2 linked regions of the Azospirillum sp. TSH100 genome follow. The protein of the gene in region 1 interacts with the protein of each later gene in a pairwise test. Links are inferred from orthologs where the notes say so. Each region holds a gene or a part of one and is shown on either strand. Other genes may lie near its edges. The genes, in order: E6C72_RS02490 and E6C72_RS10600.

Region 1 (8,552 bases):
CCTTCCCCATCGGCTGACGGAGAAGGCTTTCGCTTTTGAGCGATGGCTAGCCCGTCAGGCGGCGCGGATGGTCGACAGGAAGCCGTTCACCGCGTTGCGCAGGCGGCCGGCGTCGTTGGCGAGCTGGCCCGACACCGTCAGGACGTTCTCGGCGGAATGGCCGGCCTCGACGGCGGCGACACGGACGTCGGCGATGGTCTTGGTCACCTCCTGGGTGCCGCTGGCCGCCTGCTGGACGTTGCGGGCGATCTCGGCGGTGGCGGAGCCCTGTTCCTCCACCGCGGCGGCGATGGCGGTGGAGATCTCGTCGATCTGGGCGATGATGCCGCCGATGCCCTTGATCGCGCCGGCCGTCTCCTCGGTCACGCGCTGCATGCCGCTGACATGGCTGGCGATGTCCTCCGTCGCACGGGCGGTCTGGCTGGCGAGGCTCTTCACCTCCTGCGCCACCACGGCGAAGCCCTTGCCCGCCTCACCGGCGCGGGCCGCCTCGATGGTGGCGTTCAGCGCCAGCAGGTTGGTCTGGCTGGCGATGTCCTGGATCAGCTGCACCACCGTGCCGATCTTCTCGGCCGCCGCGGTCAGGCTGAGAACCTGGCCGTTGGCCTGCTGGGCCGCTTCCACCGCCTCGCGGGCGATCTGGGCGGAGCGGTTGACGCGCTGACCGATCTCCTGGATCGAGGCCGACAGCTCCTCGGTGGCGCTGGCGACGGTCTGCACGTTGCTGCTGGCATCCTCGGAGGCGTTGGCGACCACGCCGGCCTGCTGGCTGGTCTGGGTCGCGGTGGCGGTCATGGTCTGGGCGGTGCCCGTCATCGACTGGGCGGCGCGGTCGACGCCGTCCACCACATTCATCACCTGGGCTTCCAGATTGTCGGCGAGTTGCAGCATGGCCTTGCGGCGTTCGGCGTCGGCCTTGGCCTGATCCTCGGCCCGCTGGTCGATCATCCGCTTCAGGTCGGCCATCATCTTGCGCAGGGCATCGGCCAGCGCGCCGACCTCGTCGGCCTGCCGGATGTCCAGCGTCTGGTCGAAGCGGCCGGCGGCGATGCCTTCGGCGAAGGAGACGCTGGCGCGGATCGGCCGGGCGACGCCGCCGGCCACCACCCACATGATCGCCACGGCGCCCAGCGCGACCAGCGCGCCGACCGTGACCTGCCACAGGATGTTGGAGTTGGCACGCTCACCCATTTCCGTGGAGAGCGCCATGCCGTCGGCCAGCACGATGTCCTTCGGCACCTGGACCAGCACGGCCCACGGCTTCTCGGTGTTGCCGAGCGTGATGGGCGCGAAGCTGCGCAGCATGTTGGTGGAGGAGTCGATGTCGACATGCGGCTTGCCGGCCTGGACACCCGCCAGATCGGCCTGCCAGGAGCTGTCGAAGGTGGAGATCGACTGGCCGATCAGGTCGGGCCGCGCGCTGTGGGCGACGATCAGACCCATGTTGCTGATGATGACCACCTGGCTGCGGCCGTTGAAGACGGCGGCGCTGACCTTGGTCGACAGCTGCTGCACGAAATCGAGGTTGAAGTCGGCGCCGGCCACGCCGCGGAACTTGCCGCCGATGACAACCGGCACCGACAGGGTCGCCAGGAACACCTGCTTGCCCTGCACGATGTAGGGCAGGGGGTCGAGCACGCTTTCGCGTCCGTTCTCCTGCGGGCCGATGTACCAGCCGCCCTTCATGACGCCGTTGGGATGACGGTCGCGGCTGTCGTACTCGACCAGCGGCTGCATGGCGATGCGGCCGTTCTGGTCGCGGTTCCAATAGGGGATGAAGCGGCCGGTGGCGTCGGTGCCGGTTTCGCGGCGGTTGCGGAACTCCTCGTCCCGGCCGTCGAGCGCGTCGGGCTCCCAGGCCGAATAGGTACCGTTGAACAGCGGGTTCTGCTTCAGGACCGACAGCAGCACGCCGTTGAACGCCTCACGCCGCCTTTCAGCAGGCACATTGCCGGGCAAGCCGTCGTCGGCAAGGCTGGAGAAGCTGTTCGCCATCGTCCGCGCCGCGTTCAACGCGGTGTCGAATTCCGACCGCAGCAGGCCGGCCTGGGTCGCCGCGAGATTCTGCAGGGACTCCGTCGTCTTGCTTTCGAGGATGCGTTCGACGTTCCCGGTAACGAACTCGTTGCTGGAGCGCGTCGACAGGACGGCGAACCCGACCAGCACGGCAACGGTGCCGGCAAGGCAGAACCCCGACAGCATCGCAATTTTTGACTGGATAGACTTTATTTGCATGACGACTTCCCCCGATTAACTCTTGCGACGGAGGAAGCTTTGGATTTTGCTGATTAACGAAGCGTAAACGACCAATAGGGGTCCATCTCTGGTCTTTGCACCTAAAGTATGACGTCTGATGTTAGTTTGGAGAAGTCTGTAAACAGATATACCAGTTGCTTTTGAAGTGGAAAATGAATTTTGATTGCGTGTTTATAATCCAAATTCCGCCACGTCGCATCCGGTAAGCGAGGGTATCACCAGCCTGTCATGAAATCGGACAGCGTGAATACCCTGTTATGTATTGTGTGATTGGGGGAACTGGTTTCCGTCAGCCCTTGCGCGCCCGGGGATGGGCGTTGCGGTACACGTTCATCAGCTGTTCGTTTTCGACGTCCGTGTAACGCTGAGTGGTCGACAGCGACGCGTGGCCGAGCAGATCCTGGATGGCGCGCAGGTCGCCGCCGTCCGCCAAAAGGTGGGTCGCGAAACTATGCCGCAGGGCATGCGGGGTGGCGCTGTCCGGCATGCCCATGAGGGCGCGCAGCTTCTGCATCTGGTGCTGGGCGACGCTGGCGTTCAGCCGGCCGCCGCGGGTGCCGACGAACAGCGGGCCGTCTGGCGCCAGCGTGAAGGGGCAGCTGTCGATATAGGCGCGCACCGCCTCCGTCACCGCCGGCAGGACGGGGATCACGCGGTCCTTGCGGCCCTTGCCGGTGACCCGCAACGTGTCGCCCAGCGGCGCATCCTTGCGCGCCAGGCCCAGCGCCTCGGAAATGCGCAGGCCGCAGCCATAGAGCAGGGTGAACAGGGCACGGTCGCGCTTGCCGATCCAGGGCTCCTCGCGGTCGCGCTCGGCCTCCTCCAGCAGGCGGTCGGCGTCGATTTCCGTCAATGGGCGCGGGGCCGGGCGCTTGACCTTCGGCGTGGCCAGGGTGGCGATGGCGGGATTGTGCAGCCGGCCGCTGCGGTCCAGCCAGCGGAACAGGTTGCGCACCGCCGCCAGCTTGCGGGCCCGGCTGGCGCCGACCAGCCCGTCCATCGCCAGCCTGGACATCCAGGCGCGGAAATCAGCCGCCTTCAGGTCGCCCAGATCGTTCAGCGAGGGCGGCGAGCCGCCGCGGAACTCGGTGAGGAAGCGCAGGAACTCGCCCACGTCGGCGGTGTAGGCCGACAGGGTGTGAGGGGAGACCGCCTTCTCGCTCTCCATCCAACGCCGCCAGTGGGCCAGCACGTCCTGGACGTCGGGCCTGGCGGAAAAACCCAAACCTGGAGCAATGGGAACTGGCTCGGTCACGCCGGCAGCTCCAGCCAGCCGCGGATCACCCGCTCGATGACGCGGGCGAGGAAACCGACCAGTTCGGTGCCCTGGCCGCTGTGGAAGGTGTCGGGTTCGCGGCTGCCGAAGGCGAGCAGGCCGTCGGGCGTCTCGCTGGAGACCTGGATGCGGATCAGCGCCTCCGAGCGGACGAGGCCGGCGCCGGGGCCGTAGATCTCGGGATCGCCCTGGATGTCGGTGTTCAGCACCACGTCGGCGCGCCCCAGCCGGTCGGCTATGGCGCCCGGCTCCACCACCCGCACGCCGGAGCGGTGGACATGGGGAATGTCGGTGCCGTTGGATTCGATGACCAGACAGGCGACGTCGAGGTCGAGAAGGACCGCGAGGTCGGTGGTGATGGTCTGGATCAGCTGCTCGAAGCTCTGGGCGTCGAGCAGGAAAAGCACCGCGGCATGGATGCGGTTCTGGCTGTTCAGGTTGGCCCGGCTGGTGCCGATCAGCTCGCGCTGCTGGTCCTTGAGGGTGCGGACCTCGGCGCGCAGCCGGTCAACCATGAAGGCCTGGAGGTCCACCACCCCCCGCCCGCGGTCGACCGACGGCGGGGTCAGGTGGTGGACCAGATCGGCATTCTGGGCCAGGAAGTCCGGGTGGGTCCGCAGATAGGCGCGCACATCCTCCGAAGAGAGCGCCGACGCCTGTCGCGGTGTGTGGCCCGGTTCGCGGCCCCAGTCGGCCATGATCGCTCCGGCCCGCCTTACAGGATCGACTGGCCGGTCTTCTTCCAGTCCTCGACGAACTGGGCGAGACCCTTGTCGGTCAGCGGGTGGTTGAACAGCTGCTTCAGCACCGACGCCGGGGCGGTCACGACATGGGCGCCCAGGCGGGCGGCCTTGACGATGTGCATCGGGTTGCGGATCGACGCCACCAGCACCTCGGTCTTGAAGGCGTCGTAGTTGCGATAGATCTCACAGATGTCGGTGATGATGCCCATGCCGTCCTGGCCGATGTCGTCCAGGCGGCCGACGAAGGGAGACACGAAGCTGGCGCCGGCCTTGGCCGCCAGGATCGCCTGGGCGGGGGAGAAGCACAGCGTGACGTTGACCATCGTCCCTTCGGACGAGATGATCTTGCAGACCTTCAGGCCGGCCGGGGTCAGCGGCACCTTCACCGCGACGCGGTGCGAGATCTTGGCGATCTTGTGGGCCTCGGCAAGCATGGTCTCGAAGTCGGTGGACGCCACCTCGGCGCTGACCGGACCGTTGACGACGTCGCAAATCTCCGCCACGAGGTCGAGGAACTTGCGGCCGGACTTGGCGATCAGGGAGGGGTTGGTGGTAACACCGTCCAGCAGACCGGTATCGGCCAGATCGCGGATCTCGGCGATGTCGGCGGTGTCGACGAAGAACTTCATGACGAAGGGTCCATGCTTGCTGATGTTGACCGGAACCGGCCGCGCCGGAAAGCTGACCGACGCGCCGTCCCGCCCGGTGCCCGGGACATGAGGCCACTCTAGCCGATGCGTTCGACTTCCGCCAGTTCCGCCCCGGGCTTCCAGGGGGATCTTCTTGGGGACGCGCCCGAAACGGGGCAGCCCGAAGGCGATTCCGCAGCCGATTCCAGGGGCAATTCCGCAGATTTGCCGGAAAAGCCGCAGCGTCACGGGTCCGACCGCCGCGTCGCCGTCCTGCTGCCGCTGCCACTGCGCGAGGCCTACGACTACCGCGTGCCGGACGGCATGGAACTGGTTCCCGGCGATTTCGTCGAAGTGCCGCTGGGGCCGCGCCGGGTGATCGGCGTCGTCTGGGGCCCCGGCGCCGGGGCGCTCGAGTCCGGCCGGCTCAAGCCGGTGATGCGCCGGTTCGAGGTGCCGCCGATGACCGGGGTCGGCCGCCGCTTCGTCGAATGGGTCGCCGCCTACACCATGACGCCGCCGGGCTTCGTCCTGCGCATGGCGGTCAGCGTGCCGTCCGCGCTGGAGCCGCCGAAGCCGATGCTGGCCTATCTGCGCAAGCATGACGCGGAGCCGCCGCCCGGCTTCAAGATGACCGACCCGCGTAAGCGTATCCTGGCGCTGCTGGAGGATGGGCCTCCCCGCACGCCCGCGGAGCTGGCGGAGGAGGCCGGCTGCGGCATCACCGTGGTGCGCGGGCTGGCGGAGGCCGGGCTGCTGGAGCCGATGCTGCTTCAGCCGACACGCCTCGGCCGGCCGGACTGGCGGCGGCCCGGTCCCACCCTGTCGACCAACCAGCGGGCGGCGGCCGACGACCTGCGCGGGCGGGTGGCGTCGGGGCGCTACTCCACCGTCCTGCTCGACGGAGTCACCGGATCGGGCAAGACGGAGGTCTATTACGAGGCGATCTCGGCGGCGCTGGAGCAGGGCAAGCAGGCTCTGGTTCTGCTGCCGGAGATCGCGCTGTCGGCCCAGTGGCTCGACCGCTTCGCCCGGCGCTTCGGCGCGCCGCCGGCGGAATGGCATTCCGAACTGACAGGGGCGCAGCGCCGCGACACCTGGCGCGCGGTGTCGAAGGGCGAGGTGCCGGTCGTGGTGGGGGCGCGCTCGGCGCTGTTCCTGCCCTATCCCGATCTGGGCGTCATCGTCGTCGACGAGGAGCACGACTCCGCCTACAAGCAGGAGGAGGGCGCGATCTACCACGCCCGCGACATGGCGGTGGCGCGGGCGCATCTGGGCGGACTGCCCATCGTCCTGGTCTCCGCCACGCCGTCGCTGGAGACCAAGGTCAATGCCGACAGCCACCGTTATGCCCGGATCGAGCTGCCGTCCCGCCATGGCGGCGCCGTGCTGCCCGACGTGGAACTGGTCGACCTGCGGCGCGACCGCCCGCCGGCCCGGCACTGGCTGGCGCCCAGCCTGCGACAGGCGCTGACCGACACGCTGGCCGGCGGCGAGCAGGCGATGCTGTTCCTGAACCGCCGCGGCTATGCCCCGCTGACCTTGTGCCGCGCCTGCGGCCACCGCATGCAATGCCCGAACTGCACGGCTTGGCTGGTCGAGCACCGGCTCGCCCGCAAGCTGCAATGCCACCATTGCGGCCTGCAGCAGCCCTTGCCGCATGCCTGCCCGGAATGCGGCGAGGAGGGCGCCATGGCCGCCTGCGGTCCCGGGGTGGAGCGCATCGCCGAGGAGGTGGCGGAGCTGTTCCCCGACGCCCGCGCCGCCATCATGGCGTCCGACACCCTGCATGGCCCGCGCGCCATCCAGGAGATGGTGGAGAGCATCGGCCGGCACGAGCTGGACATCATCATCGGCACCCAGGTGATGGCGAAGGGCCACCATTTCCCGATGCTGACCCTGGTGGGGGTGGTCGACGCCGATCTGGGTCTGAACGGTGGCGACCTGCGGGCGGCGGAGCGCACCTACCAACTGCTGCATCAGGTGGCCGGGCGCGCCGGTCGCGGCGAGCGGCCGGGGCGGGTGATGCTGCAGACCTTCATGCCCGAGCATCCGGTGATGCAGGCGCTGGCCGCCGGCGACCGCGACGGCTTCTACCAGCTGGAGGCGGAGATGCGGCTGGAGGCCGGCATGCCGCCCTTCGGGCGGCTGGCGGCGCTGATCGTGTCGGGCGAGGATCCGACCCTGGTCGAACGGGTGGCGATGGCGCTCGGCCGAGCGGCGCCGCGCAGCGACACGGTCCATGTGCTGGGGCCGGCCCCGGCGCCGCTTGCCCTGCTGCGCGGGCGGCACCGCCGCCGCCTGCTGCTGAAGGCGCCGCGCAGCACCCAGGTGCAGCCGCTGATCGCCGAATGGCTGGACAAGGTGGAGATCCCGCCGGCCATCCGCGTCCAGATCGACGTGGACCCCTACAGCTTCCTGTAGGCAGCTTCCTTCAAAGGCTTTGGCTTGGACCGGGCAGGCTGCGGCGAATTGACACGATCCGGTCGCCGGGCCGGTCAGACATGGCACCTGTGACGTTTGGCCCATTGCGTGATGTGGGGCATGGTATTACCACGGCCAGGATGGTTCCGAACCGAAACATCCCTCCCGGGTCCGAGCCAACGGACCCAAACATCCATAGGCACAGGTTCTGGCTGATGGTCGGCGTGATCTCCAAGCTTCGTCTGCGTGTTCAGCGGCAAACGCTGCTGACCGTGCTGCCGGTCCTTCTGCTGCTGGTGGTCATCGCCTTCGCCGCCGGCGCCCCGGCCCGCACCCGCGGCACCGATGCCGAAGCGCTGACCATGATCGACCGGGCCCAGCAGCTGTTGGAGCGGATCGGTCCGGACGCGGCGGCCGAAGCGTTTGCCGGCCATGATAGCGCTTTCACCGACCGCGACCTCTACCCGATGCTGCTGGACGACAAGGGCGTGATGGTCGCCCATGGCTGGACCGCGACGCTGAACGGGTCGGACCTGAAGGACCTGCACGATGTCGACGGCAAGCCCTTCATCCGCGAGGCGCTGGACGGGGTGGCGCGCGACGGCCGCACCGACGTCACCTATCAATGGATCGATCCGCTGACGGGCCAAGTCGCGCGCAAGACGATGCACGCCCGCCGTCTGGTCCTGAACGGCAAGCCTTACATGCTGGCGGTCGGGGTCTATCGCTGAGGCGTTTGTGAAACCGCTGCGGCGGGATGCCGCAGGCCGGTTTTTTACATGGTGAAAATTACCGCGGCCAAATCCAGGGGAGGTCAGGACGTCCGCGGGCGGCGCGGCCGCCAGATCGACAGGCAGTCGGCGGCGCTGTCGCCGGCACCGATGCCATACCAGCCCGAACGGTCATGGAAGGACAGGCTGTAGCGGCCCTTGGCGTCGCGCTCGAAGCGGAAGACCGGGCGGTCGACTTCGGGCAGCAGCACCAGAAGCCGGTCATGATCGCGTCCCGACTCGCGCAGCACACCGGCCCAATGGCCGTCGCGAATCTTCGGTTCGGCCACGGTGGCGAAGGCGTCGAGGTCGTCCGGGGTAAAGCGGGCGCGGCAGAACTGGATGACGTTCGCCGCGCGCTCCTCCCCGCGGAAACCGGGGCCGGCGGCGGCGCTCGCGTCGGAATCCACCGCAGCGGTCGCAACGGTGTCGGTCGTCGGCAGGATGGTCATCG
Region 2 (8,432 bases), 1.7 Mb from region 1 along the record:
GATACGAACGATCGCCGCGCCGGTTGGGGCGTCGCCAAGCGGTAAGGCAGCGGTTTTTGGTACCGCCATTCCCAGGTTCGAATCCTGGCGCCCCAGCCAACTTTCCCCAAGCGAAAAATCAGTCATTCGTGCTGTCCGGCGCCCTCCGGATCGAGCAGCATGACCAGCGCGTAAGCTGATCGGCTATTGGGACGCAGGGTCAACTGTTCCAGCGTCAGTGAACCATCCAGCGGATGCTCGAAGTGGCGCAGCCCCCCTTCCCGCTCCAATACGCCATGATCGTCCCACATCCGGGTGAAGAGTGGGCTCTCCCGCCGCAGCCCGGCGACCAAAGCCTGTGCCGCCGAATCTTCAGGATGGCGGGCGGTTTCGGCGCGGAACTCCGCCAGCAGACGGCGGGCCCGATTCTCCCAATCCTGGATAAAGTGTCGGGCAGCTGGGTCGAGAAAGACATAGCGCAGCAGGTTGCGTTCCCCACCGCCGCTCCCGAGCCAGCCGCCGAACAGCCGCTCCGCCGCCGGGTTCCAGCCGACTGCTGTCCATAGCCGGTCGAGAAGATATGCCGGCACCGTCATCGCTCCCAACGCCGTGAGCAGTGACGCAGGCGGCTGATCGGCGGAACCGCCCGACGGTGCGTCCGGGTCGCGCTTGCGCGTCATCTCGAACAGATAGGCCCGCTCCGCTCCGGTCAGGTGCAGCGCCACGGCCAGCCGCGCCAGTGCGGCAGGAGAGACCGATACGTCGCGCCCCTGTTCCAGCCAGCTGTACCAGGTCGGGCTGATGCCGCAGAGTTGGGCCAGTTCCTCCCGTCGCAGGCCGGGGGTACGGCGACGGGTGGAGCCACCCTGCAAACCGGCATCCGCCGGAGTCAGGCGCTCGCGATGGCGACGCAGGAAGGAACCCAAAAGGCGCCGCCGTTCGGCGGATGGATCGGTCGCGGTGGTCGGTGAAGCGGTGGCGGCAGAAGTCATGGTGGCAGTGTTTATACCAGGATAACCACCCTCCTTGTACCCGGTTAGGAATGGCGCGACGCTCATGCCATCAGCCACCCAACAAGGACTGCCATCCATGAGCCAGAACCACCACGGCGTCGTCGCCGAGAATTACGGACCGCGCGCCGACGCCTATGTGTCCAGCGCCGTCCATTCCGGGGGGGCCGACCTGGACCAGATCGAACAGGTTCTGCATGGCCGTTCCAATGGCCGGGTGCTGGACCTGGGCTGCGGCGGCGGCCATGTCAGCTACCGCGCCGCTCCCCATGTGGCGGAGGTGATTGCCGTCGACCTGACGCCGGAGATGCTGGAGGTGGTCGGCCGCACCGCTGCGGAACGCGGCCTGACCAACATCATCACGCGGCAGGCTCCGGCTGAACGGCTGCCCTTCGAGGATGGCCATTTCGACGTGGTGCTCTGCCGCTTCACCGCCCATCACTGGCGGGACTTCGAGGCTGGTTTGCGGGAGGCCCGTCGGGTTCTGGGGCCGAATGGCATGGCGGTCTTCGTCGACTGCATCGCACCAGCCGCCGCCGTCCTGGACACCCACCTGCAGGTGGTCGAAGTGCTGCGCGATCCGTCGCACGTCCGCAACTATACGGCGGCCGAGTGGATGGCGGCGCTGGCGCGGGCGGGCTTTGCCGTCCGGTCGCTGACGCCGCGTCGCCTGCGCATGGAATTCCCGGTCTGGACCGCCCGCACCCGTACGCCGGAACTGCATGCCCAGGCCATCCGGTCGCTCCAGCGCAGCGTGGCGGCAGAGGTCCGCGCCCATTTCGATATCACCGAGGACGGCAGCTTCCTGCTCGATACGTTGACGCTGGAGGCTGATCCGGTCTAACGGGCTGGTCTAGCAGGCTGCCGGTACGGCCATCTCCCGCCGGTCGAGGGCGCCACTCGCCAGCGTCAGAACCAGACCGCCCAGCACGAAGAGACCACCGACCCACGGTGTGGCGCCAAGGCCGAGCGGGGAGGACACCACCTGTCCGCCAAAGAAGGCGCCCGCCGCAATGCCCAGGTTGAAGGCGGCAATGTTCAACGCCGACGCCACATCCACCGCCCCCGGCGCATGGCGCTGCGCCAGTTGGACGACATAGAGCTGGAGCCCCGGGACATTGGCGAAGGCCAGCGCCCCCATGCCGGCCAGCGTGACCAGTGCCGGAACCTTGGCGTCGGCGGTGAAGGTGAAGACGATCAGAACCAGGGCCTGCAAGGCGAACAGCCATGCCAGCGCCCGCACCGGACGTCGGTTGGCGAGACGGCCGCCGATGATGTTGCCGACGGCGATGGCGGCTCCGTACAGCACCAGAACGAGGCTGACGGTCGAGTTCGAGAATCCGGTGATCGTCTCAAGGATCGGCGCCAGGAAGGTGAAGGCGACGAACGTGCCTCCATATCCCAGCGCCGTGATGGCGAACGCCAGCAGAAGCCGCGGCTTGGTCAATACGCCGACCTGCGCCCCCAGTCCGGCGGCCGGCGGCTGGCTGAGCCGCGGCGGCACCAGTGCGGCAACGCCCAGCCCGCCGACCACGCCCAGCGCCGACACCGCCAGAAAGGTGGCGCGCCAGCCGAAGGTCTGGCCGATCCAGGTGCCCAGCGGTACGCCGGTGACGATGGCGATGGTCAGGCCGGAGAACATCATGGCGATGGCCGAGGCGCGCTTGTCCTCCGGCACCAGATCGGCGGCGATGGTCGAGCCGACCGAGAAGAAGACGCCATGGGCGAAGGCGCTCAGCACCCGTGCGACCAGCAGCGTCTCGTAATTGGGGCTGACGCCGGCCAGCAGGTTGCCGATGACGAACACGCCCATCAAGCCCAGCAGCAGCGGCTTGCGTGGAAGCCGGCCGGTCAGCGCGGTCAGGATCGGTGCCCCAAAGGTGACACCCAGTGCATAGACGCTGACCACCATGCCGGCCAGCGGCAGGCTGACGTTCAGATCGCTCGCTACGGTGGGAAGCAGGCCGACGATCACGAACTCCGTCGTCCCGATCGCATAGGCGCTGATTGCCAGCGCCAGCAGTGCGAGAGGCATCTCGAAACTCTCCATATCTGGAATGGCTGTGCTGGAGAGACGATGTGCGCCATAAGGTCAGAAACGGGAATGCCCGCGCTGTTCCGATGATTTTGTCATTGAAAGACAAGGCTGAGACGGAGATGCCGGTATGAGCGATGCACGCGCCTGGGAAATGCGGGTTTTCCTCCGGGTTGCCGCCCAGGGCAGCTTCAGTGCGGCAGGGCGCGATGTCGGCATGACGCCGTCATCCACCGCGAAGCTGGTCGGGCGGCTGGAGGAGCGGCTTGGTGTGCGGCTGGTCGAACGGTCCACCCGGAAGTTGCGCCTGACTGCGGAGGGGGAGCTTTACCGGGAACGGGCCGCAAGCCTGTTGGGCGAGATGGACGCATTGGATGCGGAGATCGCCGGCGGGGCCCGTGCGCCGACCGGCCTGATCCGGGCCAATGCCTCTGTACCGTTCGGCCAGCATTGCCTGTTGCCTTTGTTGCCCGATTTCCTGCGCGACCATCCCGGCATCACGATGGACGTGACGATGACCGACGAGGTGGTGGATCTCTACGCTGCGCGTGTCGACGTCGCGTTCCGCGCCGGGCCGTTGAGCGATTCTGCCCTGCTGGCGCAGAGGCTGGGCGTCGTTCGGCGCGTGATCGTCGCCTCTCCCGCTTATCTGGACCGAAAGGGCGTGCCGATCACCGCCGCGGATCTGGAAGCGCATGATTGTCTTGGCTTCAACTTCCGCCGCGCAGCCGCAGTCTGGCCGTTGAAGTCCGGCGGACGGCTGGTGGATCGTGAGGTGCCGACCCGTGTCCTTGCGAACAATGGCGAGACGGTACGCCATTTGGCGCTGCTGGGCCTGGGGCTGGCGCGGCTTGCGGAATATCATGTCCGCGACGACTTGCGCGCGGGGCGCCTGGTGGCGGTGCTGGAGGACACCTTGGTCGATACCGAGGAAATGCACGCCGTCTACACCGGACGCGATCGGGCGCCGCGCCGGGTCCGCGCCTTCCTCGACCATATGGCTCCGCGCATGCGGGCGATGCTGGCCGGCTGACAGCAAAATCAAAAAAATCGGCCGGATGACGGGCATCCGGCCGATGGAACTCACTGTTGTGGCTTGCCTCAGAAGGGGATCTCGTCGTCGAGATCCTCATGACGCGGCGGAGCGCCACCACCACCACGGTTGCCGCCCGACGAGCCGCCGCCGTAGTTCCCACCACCGCTGCCGCCACCATAGCCGCCGCTGCTTCCGCCGCCACGTGATTCGTAGCCGCCACCGCCGCCGTAGCTTCCGCCGCCGCCCTCTTCACGGGCGCCGCCGGTAAAGTCGATCTCGGCCACGCGGACCGACAGGCCCGCACCACGGGTACCATCGCGCTTTTCATACTCGCGCAGGGTCACTTCGCCCGAAACGACGACGCTCTTGCCCTTGGTCAGGTGCGGCGCGAGCGACTCGGCGCGGCGGCCCCAGATCGAACAATCGACCCACTGGGTCGTCTTGCGATCGCCAAAGCCGACATCGTTGGCAACGCGGAAGCCAAGCACCTTTTCGCCGCTCTGGGTCGTGCGCAATTCGCCGTCCGCGCCCAGGCGTCCCGTAAACGTCCAAACATTCATCGCTCGTTGCTCCTAAGCGCGAGTGTCCCAGCATCCATGCCGACCCATCAGGATGCCCGGCAGAGGCACCCAGATGCCGAGGGTTCCCATTCGCAGGGCCGGCTGTTCAATGGCGACCATCCCCCCGGTCACGCGCAACGAAGCACGAGGGACCGACGCTGGTCAACCGCCGTCGGACATGCTCCGGCGATGTCCGGACCGGCGCACTCGCCCTGCCGTTCCGCACCAGAACACTCCATGAACAAATATAGCAGAGGAACAGGCTTGGGAAAACCAAATCCTTTGGCGTAGGGCCGGAACCCCACTCCTCCCGATGCCGGTCAGCGCAGGCGGCGCGCCGCCAGATCCAGGGCGATCTTCAACTGGGAATGGGAGAACGGCTTGTGCACCACGCCGAGCGGATAGGTCTCGGTGATGCGGGCCATGGTGCCGTGATCGCTGTTTCCGGACAGGAAGATGGAGCGCAGGCCATGGTGCAGGTTCAAACGCCGCGCAACCGCTATGCCGTCCCCGCCGCCCAACCGCACGTCGGTCAGCGCCAGATCCGGACGTTCGCGCAGGGCAAGGTCGACCGCCTCGCTTTCCGTCTGCGCAATTCCGCAGATGCTGTGCCCAAGGTCCGCGATCAGCACCGACAATGCGTCGGCGATGCCGGGATCATGCTCCACCAGGATCACGCGCAACGGCTGCCCGGGTGTGCGGCTGCGGTGGGGCATATGCGGTTTGGCGATGCTGTCGATCCGGAGCATGTGACCGACCTCGGGCGTTCAGACTGTTGTGCAGGAAACGGCGAATTTTGGTAAAAATATATTTGCTGATATGCCGTTTGTATTAGAACTGCTCCGAATTTGCAAGCTCAATCGTTCAGATTCTGACCTTTTCGTCCGGACGAACACAGGAGTTCGTACCCGAGTCGCGGTGCGCCCGGCTGCCGATCACTTTTGTTTACCGAAGTCAGCGGCCAGCCGGTCCCAGCCAGTTGATCCCGCCTGTGGGACGCTGACCGCCGGTGCCATTGGCCCGCACTGTCGCGGCACGGGACGGCGGCGGTGCCGGTACCGGTTCGCTGGCAAGCCAGGACGCCTGTCCGTCCACCGCACGTCCAGGTACCGATGGTGAGGTGGATTGGAATGGACTTGTTGGCGCCGTGGACGGGGAAAGGGGCAGCGGTGACGGCATGGGCGGAGCCGGCACCGCCAGCACCGGCTGTGGAGGAGGAGCCGGCCTTTCGGCTGCGCGCGGTGGTCGAGAATTGAGCCGAACCGCCTCGTTGCCGGAATCCGGCGCGTCGCCATCGTCTCCGCTGTCGGGCTCCCCGTCCCAGTCCAGCGATTCCAAATCCGGCGATTCCCAGGCTGGCGCGGCAGGCTGGCGCAGACGCCGCGAGTCGGCGGCCCCCAGCCAGGACGGACGCTCATCATCCGACAGCGGGCCTGTCTGGGTGTTCAACTGGCGGGCCTGCTCACGAATATCCAGCAGAGTGGTGACCGCCAGTTGAAGCAGCGGCGCCAGCACCATCGGGTCGGCCATTTCCTCCGCGGTCAGCGCGGCGAAACGGTCACGCACGGTTTCCACCGCCTGCTCGACACTGTCGCGCAGTGCGCCGGCTTCATGCGCAAGCCGTTCCAAATCTTCCCGCAGGGCCGATATCTCGCACGCCTGCCGCAACTCGTGAAAGCCGATGCCCGCCCCTGCCAAGGGTGCGGGTCGCCGGTCCCGTGACGAACCAAAATCGTGAGGCATCCTGGCCTTACCCCGGTTCCAAGCCCAGCCTGATGAAGACGCCCGACCTGTCGGAAACGGCGGCGCCCTTTTCCCGTATGGTAACCATGGCAACCCGCGCGACCGATGGGCGGTTCCAAAAGCCATCATCATGATGCCATCTGCCATCATGGCGTCGTCTGGCGGAACGTCGGCGAAGTCGCCCGGCGTTACGAGATGATCCCCAATCGGGCAACGATGTTTAGCGCCGTTGATGTCGTTTGGAAACCGTTTGCGCGTGATGGCCGCTTGTACTATTTTTTCGGCCACAGGGGAATGGATTCCTTGCAATCCAAACATCCGGGCGCTTCCCCGCCGCCGTTTCATCTTGCCGGAATCCCATACGGTGTCGATCGACCGCTCGGAACTTGAACGGCTCCTTGCCGATCGCCCGGCTGGCAACCGCAGCGCCATGCAGGCGGTGCGCGAAAGCTATGCCGATATCGGGCTGATGCGCGAACGTGGCCTGTCCTGGGCCGAAATCTCAGACCTGCTGGCCAAGCTGGGCGTGACCGCCCGCGACAATCAGCCGATTTCCCCCGTCACTTTGCGGTCCGCTTTCTTCCTCGTCGGGAACGAGGGCCGTGGCGAAGCCGCCGGCGACCATTCCGCTGCCGCCGCCCTTCCCGCTGAAACGCTGGCCGCTGTCCATCAAGCCGCGCTGTCCGCCGGCCAGAAGGATGAGGCGGATGAGGATGAGTCACCCGACTCCGGCGCCGTTGCGGCGGTCGTGGCCACGGTCGGCGATACGGAACCGCCGGCGGAAGCCGCCGGGGATGCCGGTGACGACGCTGTCGACGAAGCCGCTGCGGATGCCGTGCCGGCCGCCATCGCCGACGAACCGACGATGGAAGCCTCGGCATCTGGCGGCGGCAGCGAAACGGTCGTCCCTGCCCTTGACCTGCTTGTCCCGGACCTGCTTGCCCCGGCAACCATGGCCGCCGAAGACGGATCGGCAGAGAGTGGTGCCGGGGAGGCCCCCGAGGCGCAGCAAACGTCTCCCCAACCCGCAATGACCGAGCCGGCCGTGCCGCCGGCTTCCCACCAGACGTCCACGGCGGTTGCGCGGGGCACCGGCTCTCCTGTATCCCAGCCGATGCCTCCCACGATGACCCAAGACGATTCAACAAACGCATACTGGAAAGGCGATCGCATGCTGGGCACGATCTTCGTCCTCAATGACCGCGGCGGCGTCGGCAAGACGCTGCTGTCCCATCACCTGATGGCGACCGCCATGCTGGAAGGCCTGCAACTGAAGGTCGTCGAGTACGAGGTGAACGAGCGTCTGGCCCGCCTGTTCGGCCCGGATGTGGTCGAACACCGCCGCATCACCCAGGACTTCATGAACATGATGGGCTCGGGCGACGGCTTCTACGAGTTCTGGGACCTGATCGGGCCGGAACTGCAGCGCGGCGGCCGCCTGTATGATTTCGGCGGGAATATTTCGCAGTGGTTCTTCAACTGGGCCGAGGTGTCGGGCTTCGACTATTACGTTGGCGACGGCGAACGTCTGACCTTCATGGTTCCGGTCACGGTCGACCTCGCGTCGCTGTCCACCGGCATGACGACGCTGGAACGCGTGGCGACCATCGCCCCGAAGGCCAAGCGCGTGCTGGTGGAAAACGGCTTCTCCGGCCCGTTCTCGCAGTTGGAAGACAGCCAGTACGCCCGCCGCAAGGCAGAGATGGTGGAGCGCGAGGGCCTGCAGGTCATCTCCATGTCGCCCTGCACCGCCCCGGCCTGGGCACGCCTGACCGGTCACCGGCTGGATCAGGTTGCGACGATGACGCGCGAGGATCTGGTGAAGCTGGGCATGACCCCGCCGGTCGCCTCGCGCTCGCTGATCATCATCCACGAGTGGCTGCGCAACATGCGCCAGGCGCTGTCGCCCTATCTGCACGACGCCTTCCGCCAGACCCAGACCGCCGCCAAGGCGCGCTGACGTCGTCGCGGCCAGTTTTCAGGGACGTTCTAAAAAACCCTTCTTCCCCGGTGGGAGAAGGGTTTTTCATGCCTGGATTGGATCACGCAAGATCGGAATCGATTTGAAG

What was found.
Region 2: the proteins of E6C72_RS02490 (region 1) and E6C72_RS10600 interact in binary tests that used the Escherichia coli proteins (3 or more experiments, as listed by UniProt). The link is inferred for Azospirillum sp. TSH100 from one-to-one orthologs.

What each region holds. Positions count from the first base shown.
Region 1 is NZ_CP039634.1:511,067-519,618, reverse strand. What follows is about bases 4,664-7,668. They hold E6C72_RS02490 (primosomal protein N'), read left to right. Parts: upstream 4,664-5,009; coding sequence 5,010-7,328; downstream 7,329-7,668. Other genes in these bases: E6C72_RS02485 (cache domain-containing protein), read left to right, coding at 7,544-7,668; fsa (fructose-6-phosphate aldolase), read right to left, coding at 4,664-4,904. Outside these bases: E6C72_RS02510 (methyl-accepting chemotaxis protein), read right to left, coding at 55-2,235; E6C72_RS02505 (tyrosine recombinase XerC), read right to left, coding at 2,546-3,511; E6C72_RS02500 (DUF484 family protein), read right to left, coding at 3,508-4,230; more of fsa, read right to left, coding at 4,248-4,663; more of E6C72_RS02485, read left to right, coding at 7,669-8,059; E6C72_RS02480 (hypothetical protein), read right to left, coding at 8,143-8,550.
Region 2 is NZ_CP039634.1:2,244,790-2,253,221, forward strand. Bases 2,874-5,758 are described here. They hold E6C72_RS10600 (single-stranded DNA-binding protein), read right to left. Parts: upstream 4,621-5,758; coding sequence 4,126-4,620; downstream 2,874-4,125. Other genes in these bases: E6C72_RS10590 (MFS transporter), read right to left, coding at 2,874-3,024; E6C72_RS10595 (LysR substrate-binding domain-containing protein), read left to right, coding at 3,155-4,057; E6C72_RS10605 (response regulator), read right to left, coding at 4,941-5,369; E6C72_RS10610 (hypothetical protein), read right to left, coding at 5,575-5,758. Outside these bases: E6C72_RS10580 (helix-turn-helix transcriptional regulator), read right to left, coding at 123-971; E6C72_RS10585 (class I SAM-dependent methyltransferase), read left to right, coding at 1,069-1,833; more of E6C72_RS10590, read right to left, coding at 1,843-2,873; more of E6C72_RS10610, read right to left, coding at 5,759-6,318; E6C72_RS10615 (hypothetical protein), read left to right, coding at 6,623-8,323. UniProt on the Escherichia coli protein: Plays an important role in DNA replication, recombination and repair. Binds to ssDNA and to an array of partner proteins to recruit them to their sites of action during DNA metabolism. Acts as a sliding platform that migrates on DNA via reptation.